2 regions of the Streptomyces sp. NPDC086080 genome follow, and region 1 is predicted to be linked to the other one. Evidence: predicted binding sites of a transcription regulator. Region 1 holds the regulator's gene; the other holds the start of a gene.
The links. Region 1 encodes HspR, which represses chaperone genes until heat shock. Its sites were predicted from a motif close to TTGAGNNNNNNNNNCTCAA; they were not measured.
Positions count from the first base shown of each region.

Region 1 (8,256 bases):
CCGCATGCGCACGCCCCGGCCGCGCAGCGCCGTCGCCCGGTGCAGGCCCTCCGACAGCTCCGCCTCGCGCCGGATACCGCCCGGCTGGACGGTGAGCACCTCGGTGGTGCAGGCCTGGGTCGCCTCGTCCATCGCTGCCTGGATGCGCCCCAGTCCGTCCAGCACCCGGATCGCCGGGCCCTCCGCCGCGGACCGTGCCGCCGGCAGCCGGCCGCCCAGACCGGCGTACCACTCGAACGCCGACACGGCCGAGCCGACCCGGCGCTGGCTCGCGCTCACCTCGTCGTACATCCCGCGCAGCAGCCGCGCCATGACCTCCTGCGGGGAGGTCGGTACCAGCCAGTCCATGTCGTCGGGATCCGGGTGCAACAGAGCCAGTTCCAGCAGACAGGGCACCGGCTCCGCGTCCCGGCGCGGCAGCCGTCCGCGCCGTACGGCCCGGGAATACACGCGATCCCCGGCCTCGCACAGTCGGTCAGCACCGTGTGGATGCCCGTCCGTCCCGTGCCCGGCCATCGCCCGTCCCACCCCCGGTCCGCCACTTTCCGCAGCGCAACTATGCGCGGCCGGATCCGGGTGTGCAACACGGTCGGGAACCGGCGCCGGCCCGGAGGCCGGCGGGTGGCCGAATACCGACAGGGACTACTTCAGCTTGATCTCCGCGCAGGCCGCCTTGAACTCCGCCGTGCAGATGTCGGCCACCGTGTAGAACTCGTCGGCGATGATCGTGTCCATGATGTTGTCCTTGGTCAGGGCGACCACGGGCACGAGCTGCGCCGGGATGTTCTGGTCGGTGGGGCTGTCCACCCGCTCACGGGTCAGCGCGTCGAACTGGATGTCCCGGCCCTGGATCTTGGCCACCGCCATCTCGGCGGCGCTCTCGGCCTCGTCCGCGTAGGACTTGTACACGCTCATGTACTGCTCGCCGCTGACGATCCGCTGCACCGCCGCGAGTTCGGCGTCCTGGCCGGTGATCGGGGGCAGATCGGTCACGCCGGCGGCCTTCAGCGCCTTGACGATGCCGCCCGCCATACCGTCGTTGGCGGAGTAGACCGCCTTGATCTCGTCCGCGCCGATCGCGTTGATCGCCTCGGCCATGTTGGCCTCGGCGTTCTCCGGCTTCCAGTCCTTGGTGTCGAAGGACTTGGCGATCGTCACCTTGCCCTTGAGCTCGGAGAGCGCGCCCGCCTTGAACTGCTTGGCGTTGGGGTCGGTCGACGAGCCGTTCATCATCACGATCTTGTCGGTGATGCTGATGTCCCCGTTGAACGACTCCAGCAGGGAACGCGCCTGCACCTCGCCGACCAGACCGTTGTCGAAGGAGATGTACGCGTCGATCGGGCCCTCGGCCAGCCGGTCGTAGGCGATGACCGGGATGCCCGCGGTCTTGGCCTTCCGCACGCTCTCCGCGATGCCCTTGGAGTCGACCGCGTCCAGCACGATGACATCGACCTGCTTGTCGATCATCCGCTGCATCTGGCTCGCCTGCTTGTCGGCGTCCGCGTCGGCGTTGACGTACTCGACCTTGCCCTTGCGGTTGGTGAGGGACTCCACCTTCTCCTTGAAGATGGGGTAGTCGAACTGGTCGTACCGGGTGTTGGCCTTCTCCGGCAGAAGCAGGCCGATGGTGATGTCGTCCCCCTTGCCCGGAGTGGCGTCGCCGCTGTTGTCGGTCGCGTTGAGCCCCCCGCAGCCGGCGAGCATCACGGACATCGAGGTGGCGGCCACGGATATGGCGATACGACGCATACGACGGCTCACTTCAGGTGTTTTCGGACGTGGGCACTGCTGCGCGGCCCATGTGACTGAAAAGCCAACGCTTCGGCCCCTGCCCGAGTCAAGTTCGGCCACTTAACGAGATGGACACAGCACGGGTGCGCCCGAACTCGTGAAGTACCTGCGCACACAGGGTGAGGGCGTGTCTGGACACGCAGCCACACCATAACCACACAAGTATTCGCGCAGCGAAGAAGGGGCCCCGGGTTCGGAGAACCCGGGGCCCCTCACCTCATCTGACCTGCGCGATCAGTCCGCCTGATGCCGCTTGGGCCGCCACACCACCAGCGCGCTGGTCTGCTGCACCTCCTGGTACGGCACCAGGTCGCGGCGGTACGAGGCGTGCACCGCGGCCTCGCGCTGACGCATCGCCGTCGCCGCTCCGTCGAGCGCGTCCTGCAGCTCCACCACCCGCGACTGAAGGGCCGCGACCTGGTTCTCCAGCTCGATGATGCGCTTGATTCCGGCCAGGTTGATGCCCTCGGTCTGCGACAACTGCTGCACCTGACGGAGCAGTTCGATGTCACGGGCCGAGTACCGCCGGCCCCGGCCGGCCGTACGGTCCGGCGACACGAGCCCCAGCCGGTCGTACTGACGCAGTGTCTGCGGGTGGAGGCCGGAGAGCTGGGCCGCCACCGAAATGACATAGACCGGGGTGTCCTGGGTCAGTTCGTACGGATTGCGTCGACGGCCGTCCATCTGCAATCAAGCTCCCTTCGCGGCCTGGAACAGCTCCGCCCGCGGATCCTGGTCCGCGGTCGCCTCGCGATACGCCTCCAGCGCGTCCCGAGCCTTCCCCGACAGGTCCTCCGGAACACTCACCTCGACGGTGACGAGCAGATCCCCGCGGGTTCCGTCCTTGCGGACCGCGCCCTTGCCCCGCGCCCGCATGGTGCGGCCGTTGGGCGTGCCCGGCGGAAGCTTCAGCGTGACCGGCGGACCGCCGAGCGTCGGGACCCGCACCTCCCCGCCGAGAGCCGCCTCCGGATACGTCACCGGAACGGTGACGGTGAGATTGTCGTCCTTGCGGCCGAACACCGGGTGCGCGCCGACGTGCACGACGACGTACAGGTCGCCCGCCGGTCCGCCGCGCTCGCCCGGGGCGCCCTTGCCCCGCAGTCTGATCCGCTGGCCGTCGCTGACGCCCGCGGGGATGCGCACCTGCATCGTCCGCGAGGACTTGGCGCGGCCGCTGCCCTTGCAGATGTCGCAGGGCTCTTCCGCGATCAGCCCGCGGCCCTTGCAGTCGGGGCACGGGTCGGTGAGCGAGAAGCCGCCGCCGGAGCCCCGCGCCACCTGTCCGGTGCCGACACAGGTCGGGCACACGCGCGGCGTGCCGTTCTTGTCGCCGGTGCCCGAACAGGCCTTGCAGGCCGCCTGGGACGACATCCGCAGCGGGACCGTCGCGCCCTCGATCGCCTCGGTGAAGCTGAGCGTCACCTCGGACTCGATGTCCTGGCCGCGTCGCGGCTGGGTCCGCGTGGTCCCCGCGCCGCCACGGTTGAACAGGCCCCCGAAGACGTCACCCAGGCCGCCGCCGAAGCCGCCGCCCGCCTGGCCGCTGCCGCCGGGCTGACCCCCGAAGAGGTCACCCAGGTCGAAGTTGAAGGAACCGCCGCCGCCCGCGCCCGGCCCCGGACGGAAGCCGCCGTTGCCGAAGAGCGCGCGCGCCTCGTCGTACTCCTTGCGCTTCTTGGGGTCACCGAGGACGTCGTTCGCCTCGGAGATCTCCTTGAACCGCTCCTCCGCCTTGGTGTTGCCCTTGTTGGCGTCCGGGTGGAACTCGCGGGCGAGCTTCCGGTACGCCTTCTTGATCTCGGCCTCGGTGGCGTCCTTGGGGACGCCGAGGACCTTGTAGAAGTCCTTCTCGATGAAGTCCTTGGTGCTCATCCCCGACGTCCCTCCTTCCGTACGTCAGCTCCCGCGTCAGCCCTCGTCCGGGCCACCGCTCTCCTTGTTCTCCGAGTCGGCCTGCGCCTCGGTGCTCTCCTCGGCCGGCGCAGCCGTCTGAGCGCCCGGCTGCGGCTCGGCGACGGCCACCCGCGCGGGGCGGATGGTGCGCTCGCCGATGCGATACCCCGGCTGGAGAATCGCCACGCACGTCGTCTCGGTGACATCCGGCGCGTAACTGTGCATCAGCGCCTCGTGGATCGTCGGGTCGAAGGGCTCGCCCTCCTTGCCGAACTGCTGGAGGCCCAGCTTGGCCACGGTGGTCTCCAGCGACTCCGCGACCGACTTGAAGCCGCCGACCAGCTCGCCGTGCTCACGCGCACGGCCGATGTCGTCGAGCACGGGAAGCAGCTCGGTCAGGAGGTTCGCCACGGCGACCTCCTTGACCGCGACGCGGTCCCGCTCGACCCGGCGGCGGTAGTTCTGGAACTCGGCCTGGAGGCGCTGCAGGTCCGTCGTGCGCTCACCGAGCGCCGTGCGTGCCTGGTCCAGCTGCGCCACCAGGGCGGCGTTCTGGCCCGTGTCCCCGGCCGGGGCCGCCTCCTCCTCCGCGGAGGGGGTGGCGGCGGCCTTCGACTCGGTTTCGTCGGAGGGGACGTCGGGCTGCTGCGACTGCTCGTCGAAGCCCGGGGTCTCCTCGGTCACGCCGCACCGTCCTTACGGTCCTCGTCGACGATCTCCGCGTCGACGACATCGTCGTCCACCTTGGCGTCACCGGCACCCGCGCCGGCTCCGGCGGAGGCGCCACCGGCGGCCTGGGCGTCGGCGTACATCGCCTGGCCGAGCTTCTGGGAGACGGCGGCGACCTTCTCCGTGGCCGTGCGGATCTCGGCGCTGTCGTCGCCCTTGAGCTTCTCCTTCAGCTCGGCGACGGCACCCTCGACCTCGGTCTTGATCTCGCCGGGGACCTTGTCCGCGTTGTCCGCGAGGAACTTCTCCGTCTGGTAGACGAGCTGCTCGCCCTGGTTGCGGGACTCGGCGGCCTCGCGGCGGGCGTGGTCCTCCTCCGCGTACTTCTCGGCCTCCTGGCGCATCCGGTCGACCTCGTCCTTCGGGAGCGAGGAGCCGCCGGTGACGGTCATCTTCTGCTCCTTGCCGGTGCCGAGGTCCTTCGCTGTGACATGCATGATGCCGTTGGCGTCGATGTCGAAGGAGACCTCGATCTGCGGGACGCCGCGCGGCGCCGGGGGCAGACCGGTCAGCTCGAACATGCCGAGCTTCTTGTTGTACGCGGCGATCTCACGCTCGCCCTGGTAGACCTGGATCTGCACGGACGGCTGGTTGTCCTCGGCCGTGGTGAAGATCTCGGAGCGCTTGGTCGGGATCGTGGTGTTGCGCTCGATCAGCTTGGTCATGATGCCGCCCTTGGTCTCGATACCGAGGGACAGCGGGGTGACGTCGAGCAGCAGGACGTCTTTGACCTCGCCCTTGAGCACACCGGCCTGGAGCGCGGCGCCGATCGAGACGACCTCGTCCGGGTTCACACCCTTGTTGGCCTCCTTGCCGCCGGTCAGCTCCTTGACGAGCTCGGCGACCGCGGGCATACGGGTGGAACCGCCGACGAGCACGACGTGGTCGATCTCGCTGAGCTGGATACCGGCGTCCTTGACGACGTTGTGGAACGGCGTCTTGCAGCGCTCGAGCAGGTCCGCGGTCAGCTGCTGGAACTGGGCGCGGGTCAGCTTCTCGTCGAGGTGCAGGGGGCCCTCGGCGGAGGCGGTGATGTAAGGGAGGTTGATCGTGGTCTCGGTGGACGAGGACAGCTCGATCTTCGCCTTCTCGGCGGCCTCGCGCAGGCGCTGGAGCGCCATCTTGTCCTTGCCCAGGTCCACGCCGTGCCCGGACTGGAACTGCTTGACCAGGTAGTCGACGACGCGCTGGTCCCAGTCGTCACCACCGAGGTTGTTGTCACCGTTGGTGGCCTTCACCTCGACGACACCGTCGCCGATCTCGAGCAGCGAGACGTCGAACGTACCGCCACCGAGGTCGAAGACCAGGATGACCTGCTCGTCCTTGTCCAGGCCGTACGCCAGGGCGGCGGCGGTGGGCTCGTTGACGATGCGCAGCACGTTCAGACCGGCGATCTCGCCGGCCTCCTTGGTCGCCTGACGCTCGGCGTCGTTGAAGTACGCCGGGACGGTGATGACCGCGTCCGTGACCTTCTCGCCCAGGTACGCCTCGGCGTCGCGCTTCAGCTTCTGCAGCACGAAGGCGCTCATCTGCTGCGGGTTGAAGGGCTTCCCGTCGAGCTCGATCTTCCAGTCGGTGCCCATGTGCCGCTTGACCGACCGGATGGTCCTGTCGACGTTGGTCACCGCCTGACGCTTGGCCACCTCGCCGACCAGCACCTCGCCGTTCTTGGCGAAGGCGACGACGGACGGCGTGGTCCTGGCGCCCTCGGCGTTGGTGATGACGGTGGGCTCGCCGCCCTCCAGAACGCTGACGACGGAGTTAGTCGTGCCCAGGTCGATGCCGACCGCACGTGCCATTTCGATTCCTCCAGCTGACTTGAGTGGAACAGACTCAAGCATGCATGACGTCCGCCGCCGGGTCAACAGAGCTGAGTCGGCTGGACTCAACTCTTATCCATCCCTTACACGCAACTGCGTGGTGACCTGCGACGACACACTGGAGGACCGCTGCCGGGCCCGAAACGCGGGGGTGACGGGAAGACGCACGAACCCCAGGACGACCACGACGGCGACCGCCGCCACCCACAGCGCCGCACCCCCGGACATCCGCCCGGTGTGCACGGCCACCCCGACCAGTACCCCGCCCAGCGAGGCCACACCGGACAGGACGGCCACCGCGCGGGGAGCGATTCCCAGTCGGCGCAGCCGGTGCCCGAGATGGTCCGGCCGCCCACGCGTCAGGGGCCACCGGGCCAGCCGCCGTCCGAGCACCACCAAGGCGGCGTCCGCGCACACCAGCGCCGTCAGTGCGAACAACACACCGACGCCGGTCCCGATTCCCTGCCCCGCCCGCACGAAGACCGCCGCCGAGGCGAGCACGAATCCCGTGAACAGCGACCCGCCCACCCCGAGCGCCGCCCGCGCGGGATGCCAGTTGTGCAGCAGGAACCCGGCCAGCGCCGCGGCCAGCACGCTCAGCAGCACCGCGAGCCCGTCCATCAGCGCCGCCGCCGCACAGGCGGCCACCCCGAACGCGGTCACCGCCCCCACGCCGCCGGCCAGCCCGTCGGCGTGGTTCAGCCCCCGGAAGGCGGCGGCGACGGCCGTGATCCACCCCGCGGCGAGCATCCCGGCCGGCACCCCGGTCTCCTCGTACGGCACGACGAGCGCCGCGGCCACCGCCGTACCGGCGAGCGGGACCCACCACCGCAGCCGCCAGAGGTCGACGGCCAGCCCCAGCACGCCCACGCACACCGCGGCGGCCAGCAGCCGCCCGACCCCGGTGCCGAGCGGCGCGATCCCGGTCCTGTCCCCGGCGACCGCGACCAGGCCGGTGACCAGCCCCACGGCCGCTCCCCCGGACAGCGGCACCGGGCGCCGCCGCCTGCGGTCCAGAATTCCCAGGCGCAGAGCGGGGGCCCGCAGCGCCGCCGTGAGGAGGGCGGACAGCAGCAGGGCGGTGGTGGCGGCGACGATCCCGTAGAGCACGGATATAAGTTAGGTGCGTATGGACCGATTTGGCGCGAATAACACGATCGGATCCGGGACGCCACCCCGACGCCGCCCCGGACCCCGTCCCGGACGCCGTACGGGGCGCGCGCCGAGGCATCCGGAAACGGCACCGAGAGGGCCGCCTCCCGGGGGCCCCACAGGCAACCCTCAGCGATCCAGATCACCCCGTGCCCGGCTACAGTGCGGCCGGAGATTCGGGGTAGTCTCAGACGGACTGCATAAGTTACCGCTTAGTAATCTCGGGGAAGCCGCAGTGGGAAGCCACCGCGGAACCCCGGAACCGTCCCCTCCGTGAACCCCCCTCGCAGGCCCGAGGAGCCCCCATGCAACTCGCCGCGATCATCGTGTCGCTGGTACTGACCGTGGTCGGCGTCGCGCTGCTCGCACGCGCGATCGGCCAGTTCGTCCGGTACTTCAAACTGGGCCAGCCGGTTCCGGCAGGCGCCCGGACCGACAATCCCTACCAGCGCAGTGTGACCCTGGTACGGGAGTTCCTCGGCCACACCCGCATGAACCGGTGGGGCATCGTCGGCATCGCCCACTGGTTCGTCGCCGTCGGCTTCCTGACCCTGCCGCCGACCCTCGCCCAGGCCTTCGGCCAGCTCTTCCAGGCCGACTGGGTGCTGCCGGTGATCGGCGGCTTCCTGCCGTTCGAGATGTACATCGAGTTCATCGGCGTGATGACCGTGCTCGGCATCGCCGTACTCATCGTCATCCGGCTGCTGAGCCTTCCGACCCGCCCGGGCCGCAAGTCCCGCTTCACCGGCTCCAAGTCGGGCCAGGCGTACTTCGTCGAGTACGTCATCCTCACCATCGGCCTCGCCATCTACGTGCTGCGCGGCCTCGAGGGCGCCCTGCACCACGTCGACGGCTACGAGCCCGCGTA
Region 1 covers NZ_JBITRU010000018.1:16,751-25,006, reverse strand. Annotated here, with positions in the region: gene ACIF9R_RS21480 (LuxR C-terminal-related transcriptional regulator) at 1-516, opposite strand, end outside; gene ACIF9R_RS21475 (sugar ABC transporter substrate-binding protein) at 643-1,749, opposite strand; gene ACIF9R_RS21470 (heat shock protein transcriptional repressor HspR) at 2,026-2,475, opposite strand; gene dnaJ (molecular chaperone DnaJ) at 2,482-3,666, opposite strand; gene grpE (nucleotide exchange factor GrpE) at 3,703-4,371, opposite strand; gene dnaK (molecular chaperone DnaK) at 4,368-6,215, opposite strand; gene ACIF9R_RS21450 (MraY family glycosyltransferase) at 6,309-7,346, opposite strand; gene ACIF9R_RS21445 (heterodisulfide reductase-related iron-sulfur binding cluster) at 7,694-8,256, shown strand, end outside.

Region 2 (8,256 bases), on a different contig from region 1:
CGCCGCTCGGCCTCCAGGTCGTAGTAGACCTTGCCGGCGGTGAAGACGACCTTCCTGACCGCGGCCGGATCGACCGAGGCGTCGCCGATGACCGGGCGGAACTGGCCCGAGGTGAACTCCTCCGCCTTCGCCGCCGCGGCCTTCAGACGCAGCATCGACTTCGGTGTGAAGACGACCAGCGGCTTGTGGTGCGGGTTGTGCGCCTGCCAGCGCAGGAGGTGGAAGTAGTTCGACGGCGACGTCGGCATCGCGACCGTCATGTTGTTCTGGGCGCAGAGCTGCAGGAAGCGCTCCGGACGGGCGGAGGAGTGGTCCGGGCCCTGGCCCTCGTAGCCGTGCGGGAGGAGCAGGACCACACCGGAGGTCTGGGCCCACTTCTGCTCCGCCGAGGAGATGAACTCGTCCACGACCGTCTGCGCGCCGTTGACGAAGTCACCGAACTGCGCCTCCCACAGCACGAGCGCGTCGGGGCGGGCCAGCGAGTAGCCGTACTCGAAGCCCATCGCCGCGTACTCGGACAGCAGGGAGTTGTAGACGTTCAGCCGCGCCTGGTCCTCGGAGAGGTACTGCAGCGGCGTGTACTCCTCGCCCGTGCTGCGGTCGATGATGACCGCGTGGCGCTGGCCGAAGGTGCCGCGCTGGGAGTCCTGGCCGGCGAGGCGCACCGGGACGCCCTCCAGGAGCAGCGAGCCAAAGGCGAGGGTCTCGCCCATGCCCCAGTCGATGGTGCCGTCCTCGACCATCGTCGCCCGGCGCTGCAGCTGGGGCAGCAGACGCGGGTGGACGGTGATGTGGTCGGGGATGTTCACCTGGGACTCGGCGATCCGCTTGACGGTCTCCGTGGTCACCGCGGTGTTCACGGCGACCGGGAACTCGGCCTGCGGCTCCGAGGTCTCGACCGTGGCCGGCTGCGACGTGGCCTCACGGACCTCCGTGAAGACCTTCTCCAGCTGGCCCTGGTAGTCCTGCAGCGCCTGCTCGGCCTCTTCCAGGGTGATGTCGCCGCGACCGATGAGGGACTCGGTGTAGAGCTTGCGCACCGAGCGCTTCTTGTCGATCAGGTCGTACATCAGCGGCTGGGTGAAGGCCGGGTTGTCCGACTCGTTGTGACCGCGACGGCGGTAGCAGATGAGGTCGATCACCACGTCCTTGTTGAACGCCTGGCGGAACTCGAAGGCCAGGCGCGCGACGCGCACGACGGCCTCCGGGTCGTCGCCGTTCACGTGGAAGATCGGGGCCTCGATCATGCGGGCCACGTCGGTGGCGTACATCGAGGAGCGCGAGGACTCCGGCGCCGCCGTGAAGCCGACCTGGTTGTTGATGACGACGTGGACCGTGCCGCCGGTGCGGTAGCCGCGCAGCTGCGACATGTTCAGGGTCTCGGCCACCACGCCCTGGCCCGCGAAGGCCGCGTCGCCGTGGATCGCCACCGGCAGGACGGTGAAGTCCGTGCCGCCCTTGCCGATGATGTCCTGCTTGGCGCGGGCGACGCCCTCCAGGACCGGGTCCACCGCCTCCAGGTGCGAGGGGTTGGCGACCAGGGAGACCTTGATCTGCTCGCCGTCCAGGCCGGTGAAGGTGCCCTCGGCGCCCAGGTGGTACTTCACGTCACCGGAGCCGTGCATCGACTTCGGGTCGAGGTTGCCCTCGAACTCGCGGAAGATCTGCGCGTACGACTTGCCCACGACGTTGGCCAGCACGTTCAGCCGGCCGCGGTGGGCCATGCCGATGACGACCTCGTCCAGGCGGGACTCGGCCGCCGAGTCCAGCACCGCGTCGAGCAGCGGGATGACGGACTCGCCGCCCTCCAGGGAGAAGCGCTTCTGGCCGACGTACTTGGTCTGCAGGAAGGTCTCGAACGCCTCCGCCGCGTTCAGCCGGCGCAGGATGCGCAGCTGCTCCTCGCGCTCGGGCTTGGTGTGCGAGCGCTCGATGCGGTCCTGGATCCACTTGCGCTGCTTGGGGTCCTGGATGTGCATGAACTCGACACCGGTGGTGCGGCAGTACGAGTCGCGCAGCACGCCGAGGATGTCGCGCAGCTTCATCAGGGACTTGCCCGCGAAGCCGCCGACGGCGAACTCGCGCTCCAGGTCCCACAGAGTGAGGCCGTGCTCGACGATGTCCAGGTCGGGGTGCTTGCGCTGGCGGTACTCCAACGGGTCGGTGTCGGCCATGACGTGGCCGCGGACCCGGTAGGAGTGGATCAGCTCGAAGACCCGGGCGGCCTTGGTGACGTCGTCGTCGTGGGAGGCGTCGATGTCCCTGAGCCAGCGGACCGGCTCGTAGGGGATGCGCAGCGCCTCGAAGATCTCGTCGTAGAAGCCGTTCTCGCCGAGCAGGAGGTTCGCCACCGAGCGGAGGAACTCGCCGGAGGCGGCGCCCTGGATCACCCGGTGGTCGTAGGTCGACGTGAGCGTCATGACCTTGGAGATGCCGAGCTTGTTCAGCGTGTCCTGGCTGGTGCCCTGGAACTCCGCCGGGTAGTCCATGGAGCCGACGCCCAGGATGACCGACTGGCCGGGCATCAGGCGCGGCACGGAGTGGACGGTGCCGAGGCCGCCGGGGTTGGTCAGGGAGACCGTCACACCGGTGAAGTCGTCCATCGTCAGCTTGTTGTCGCGGGCGCGACGGACGATGTCCTCGTAGGCCTGCCAGAACTCGAAGAAGTTCAGCGTCTCGGCCTTCTTGATGGCCGCGACGACCAGCTGGCGGTCGCCGTTGGGCTTCACCAGGTCGATGGCCAGACCGAGGTTGACGTGCTCCGGCTTCACCAGGGTCGGCTTGCCGTCCACCCGGGCGAACGAGTGGTTCATCGCCGGCATGGCCTTGATGGCCTGCACCATCGCGTAGCCGATGAGGTGGGTGAAGGAGATCTTCCCGCCCCGGGCCCGCTTGAGGTGGTTGTTGATGACGATGCGGTTGTCGAACAGCAGCTTCACCGGGACCGCGCGCACGGATGTGGCCGTGGGGAGTTCCAGGGAGGCGTCCATGTTCTTCGCCACGGCGGCGGACGGGCCGCGCAGGGTCACCTGCTCGGGGCCGGTCTTCGCCTCGCCGGAGGGCTCGGCCTTGGGCGCCGCCTTCGGTGTGGCCGCCGCCGGCTTCGCGGCGGGGGCGGCCTTCGCCGGAGCGGCGGCCTGGGCCGGGGTCCTGGCGGGTGCCGGGGCGGCGGCGGGTGCCGGGGCGGCGGCGGCGGGCCGCGCGGCCGCCGGGACGGGCGCGGCGGGCTGGACCGGAGCGGCCGGGCGGGCCGGAGCGGTGGAGGTCCCCGCGGCCCCCGCGGCCGCGTTACCTACCGGAGCCGAGGTCGCAGGCGCGCCCGGCTTGTAGTCGGCGAAGAAGTCCCACCAGGCTCGGTCCACCGAGTTCGGGTCCTGGAGGTACTGCTGGTAGATCTCGTCGACGAGCCATTCGTTGGCACCGAAGGCCGCAGCGGGGTTCTTGCCCGCTTGGTCGGTGTCGGTCGAGATGCTCGAGTTACTGGGGGACTGTGGCGACACGGCGTCAACCGCCCTCTTCCGCTTCGCAAGATGATGGACAGCGGAAATAAAGGCTACGCCCCCGAGAGCGGGAAGGTCAGGCCGGGCCCGTTCATCGTCGCGTAAGTCACATCCCCGCTGGTGTTTCGGCGCAGGAAATGGCGGGAAACAAGCGAGGTTCCGGTTCTTCCGGCGGCTTCGGGGATCGCCCGGCCACGACCCGACGCGCAGCTCACGCGGGCCTGTGCCTGATCACACGTGCCCGTCAGCGGTAACACGGACGGATCGTGCGACTCCGCTTCGAACTTTACGTCAACTTGGTACGGATGACGCTCCCGGAAGAGTGATGAGAATCCGGCATCCCCGCTCGGATTCGGCCACTCCGATCCGGCCTCCGTGCAGATCCACGGCCCAGCGGGCGATCGCGAGGCCGAGACCGGTGCCGCCGTCGCTGCCCGGGCCGTGCGGCCGGTTGACGTTGCCGCGGTTGAACCGCTCGAAGACCCGGTGCCACTCGGCCCGCGGAATGCCCGGCCCCTCGTCCAGCACCTCGAGCTCCAGGGAGTCCGGCCGGTCGCCGCGCCGCGCCCGGACGGTCACCCGGCCGTGCGGCGGACTGTGCTTGACCGCGTTGTCGATCAGGTTGGAGACGACCTGATGGATGCGCTCCGGGTCGGCGAGCGCGGTGAGCTCCGGCGGCGAGACGTCGAGGTGCAGATGGACGTCCGTACGGGTGTGACTGCCGGACCCGGAGGCCATGCCCGCGCGGGCGGAGGCGACCATGTTGGCCTCCTTGAGCACGCCGGACAGATACGGCCAGACCTCGAAGCGGCGCTTCTTCAGCGGGACGACCCCGTTGTCCAGGCGGGACAGGTCCAGGAGCGTCTCCACGAGGCGTCCCAGCCGCTCGGTCTGCTTCAGGGCCGTGCGCATCGTCTCGGGGTCGGCCCGGGTGACGCCGTCGACGATGTTCTCCAGCACCGCGCGCAGCCCCGCGATGGGGGTGCGCAGCTCGTGCGAGACGTTGGCCACCAGCTCCTTGCGCCGGAGGTCCTGGGCCTCCAGCTCGTCCGCCATGACGTTGATCGTCTGGGCCAGGTCGCCCAGCTCGTCCCGGCGGTTCTCGCGCACCCGGCGGGTGTAGTCACCGTGCGAGATGGACCGGGCCACGGCGTTCATGTCGTCGAGCGGCGCGGTGAGCGAGTGGGCCACGAACTGGGTGATGAGGAGAGTGGCGATCATCGAGAAGACCGTGATGAAGCGCAGCTCCGTCTTGGTGTTCACGGCGACCACCGACAGTCCCGTGGTGATCAGGACGGAGGCGACGACCAGCGCACCCAGTTTGGTCTTGATCGAGAACGGCCGTAGGCCGCCCCAGGGCTGGGAGTCCCCGGGGCCCCCGCGGCCGGGCGGCCCGCCGGTCATGGGTTCGGCGTCTCCAGGGCGTAGCCCACACCGTGCACGGTACGGATCCGCTCGGCGCCGATCTTCCGGCGCAGCGCCTTGATGTGGCTGTCGACGGTGCGGGTGCCGGAGGCGTCCGCCCAGTCCCAGACCTCGGCCAGCAGCTGCTCGCGCGAGAGGACCGCGCGGGGTGTGTTCGCCAGGCACACCAGGAGGTCGAACTCGGTGGGCGTCAGATGGACGTCCTCGCTGCGCACGCGCACCCTGCGCTGTGCGTGGTCGACCTCCAGCTCGCCGAGGCGGAGTATGCCGCTGCGCGGCGTGGTGGCCGCGAGGGCCGCGCGCTCCATGCGGCGCAGCAGCACATGCACGCGTGCCGCCAGCTCCCGCATGGAGAACGGCTTCGTCATGTAGTCGTCGGCGCCGACGCCCAGTCCGACCAGCATGTCGGTCTCGTCGTCCCGCGCGGTGAGCATCATGACCGGCACCGGCCGCTGGGCCTGCACGCGCCGGCAGACCTCCAGGCCGTCGAAGCCGGGCAGCATGATGTCGAGGATCAGCAGGTCGGGCTGCCATGCCTCTGCCGTGTCCACCGCGGACGGGCCGTCGCCCGCCGTTTGCACCAGAAATCCTTCGGCGCGAAGGCGGGTCGCGATGGCGTCCACGATCGTCGCGTCGTCCTCGACCACCAGGATCCGGCGCTGTGCGCCGGGTGTGGTCGCCGCCGTGCCGTTGTGGGAGGTCTGTGTCTGCTCCATCGCCCGCCCCTGAGGTGTGCTTTTTCCGGAATCCGTGGGGTGATCCGTCGTCTGCGCATCACTGCGATTGACGCTTGAATGATCCGTGTCAGGGCAGCAGCGTACGGGGATTCACCGCGGCTTTGCTATCCAGGGCGGACGCCGATGTGCACGACGTCCGGAACGCCCCGGGCAACGGGGATCTCTTCGGTACGCACCTGCCGGAATCCGGCATTCCGCAAGGTTCCCTCGAATTCCGGGGACGGTTTGGCCGACCAGACCGCGAGCACCCCGTGCGGATTCAGCACCCTTGCGCAGGCCGCCAGTCCGGCCGGTGAATACAGCCCCTCGTTGTCCTCGGTGACGGTCCAGTCGGGCCCGTTGTCGATATCGAGGCACAGCGCGTCAAATGTGTCGGACGTCTCATGGACGTACGCGACGAGGTCCGTCTCGACGATCTCCGTGCGGGGGTCGGCGAGAGCCCGCGCGGAGAGCTCGGACAGCGGTCCCGCGCGGTGCCACTCGATGATGGCCGCTTCCCGCTCCACCACGGTGATCCGCCCCCACCGGGGCTGTCCCGCCGCGTGTGCGAGCGAGAAGCCCACCCCGAGACCGCCGATCAGGACCCGCGGGTCCGTGACGCGCGCGTCGAGAGCGGCCAGCGCGGCATCGACCAGCCGCCGTTCCGAACGGCCGTCGGAGGTGTCCATCAGGAAGCAGCCGTTGGCGATGATCTGCAGCAGGCCGCCGTGCCTGCGCAGCGCGACCTCGCCGTACGGACCCTCGCGGCGGTCCAGGACTTCCGGGACTTCAAGGACTTCGGGGACTTCGGGAATGTCGTACGGGGTGGACATGCGTTCATCCTGGCAGCTCCGTTTCCGGGGGCGGCCACTGCTTCCGCACCCCGATGTGACGATCGCTCAGAGCGAACGCGCCCTCGGGAACATTCGGCGCTTCCCCTGCATTGAGTCGGCATAGCTCAACTTGACTGCCGAAGGGGAGATCATGGCTACTGAGTCCACACCGCTCGCCCTGCCTGTGCTGCCGCTCGACGACGAGGTCGTGCTGCCCGGGATGGTGGTTCCGCTGGACCTGAGCGATTCCGAGGTGCGCGCCGCGGTGGAGGCCGCCCAGGCCGCCGCCCGCACGGACCCCGGCAAGCCCAAGGTGCTGCTGGTGCCGCGCGTCGACGGGACCTACGCCGGTACGGGCGTGCTCGGCACGGTCGAGCAGGTGGGCCGGCTGGCCGACGGTGACCCGGGCGCCCTGATCCGCGGCCGGGGCCGCGTGCGCATCGGCGCCGGGACCACCGGGCCGGGCGCGGCGCTGTGGGTGGAGGGCACGCGGACCGACGAGAGCGTGCCCGAGCCGCTTCCGGGACATGTGACCGAACTCGTCACGGAGTACAAGGCCCTCGCCACCGCCTGGCTGCGCAAGCGCGGCGCCTGGCAGGTCGTCGACCGGGTCCAGGCCATCGACGACGTCTCCGCGCTCGCCGACAACTCGGGCTACTCGCCTTTCCTGACCACCGAGCAGAAGGTCGCCCTGCTGGAGACCACCGACCCGGTGGCCCGGCTGAAGCTCGCCACCCAGCAGCTGCGCGATCACCTCGCCGAGCAGGATGTCGCCGAGACCATCGCCAAGGACGTCCAGGAGGGCGTCGACAAGCAGCAGCGCGAGTTCCTGCTGCGCCGCCAGCTGGAGGCCGTCCGCAAGGAGCTTCGCGAGCTCAACGGAGAGCAGGAGGGCGAGGAGTCCGACGACTACCGCGCCCGCGTGGAGGCCGCCGACCTGCCGGAGAACGTCCGCGCGGCCGCGCTCAAGGAGGTCGACAAGCTGGAGCGGTCCTCCGACCAGTCGCCCGAGGGTTCCTGGATCCGCACCTGGCTCGACACGGTCCTGGAGATGCCGTGGAACGAGCGCACCGAGGACGCGTACGACATCCGGGGCGCCCAGGCGGTCCTGGACGCCGAGCACGCGGGCCTGGAGGACGTGAAGGAGCGGATCACCGAATACCTGGCGGTGCGCAAGCGGCGCAGCGACCGGGGACTCGGGGTCGTCGGCGGCCGGCGCGGAGGCGCCGTGCTCGCCCTGGTCGGCCCGCCCGGCGTCGGCAAGACCAGCCTCGGTGAGTCCGTCGCCCACGCGATGGGCCGCAAGTTCGTCCGCGTCGCCCTCGGCGGGGTCCGCGACGAGGCCGAGATCCGCGGCCACCGCCGTACCTACGTCGGCGCGCTGCCCGGCCGGATCGTGCGGGCGGTCAAGGAAGCCGGTTCGATGAACCCGGTCGTCCTGCTCGACGAGATCGACAAGGTCGGCTCCGACTTCCGCGGCGACCCGGCCGCGGCCCTGCTCGAAGTCCTCGACCCGGCGCAGAACCACACCTTCCGGGACCACTACCTGGAGGTCGAACTCGACCTGTCCGACGTCGTGTTCCTCGCGACGGCCAACGTCCTCGAAGCCATCCCGGAGGCCCTGCTCGACCGTATGGAGCTGGTCCGCCTCGACGGCTACACCGAGGACGAGAAGGTCGTCATCGCCCGCGACCACCTGCTCCCGCGCCAGCTGGAGCGCGCGGGGCTGGACCGGGACGAGGTGACGATCGACGAGGGCGCGCTGCGCAAGCTGGCCGGCGA
Region 2 covers NZ_JBITRU010000002.1:402,494-410,749, forward strand. Annotated here, with positions in the region: gene ACIF9R_RS03925 (multifunctional oxoglutarate decarboxylase/oxoglutarate dehydrogenase thiamine pyrophosphate-binding subunit/dihydrolipoyllysine-residue succinyltransferase subunit) at 1-3,500, opposite strand, end outside; gene ACIF9R_RS03930 (sensor histidine kinase) at 3,792-4,904, opposite strand; gene ACIF9R_RS03935 (response regulator transcription factor) at 4,901-5,641, opposite strand; gene ACIF9R_RS03940 (spermidine synthase) at 5,767-6,474, opposite strand; gene lon (endopeptidase La) at 6,626-8,256, shown strand, end outside.
Region 2: a site for HspR is predicted at 6,585-6,603, ahead of lon (endopeptidase La). Genes of this name have one in related genera too.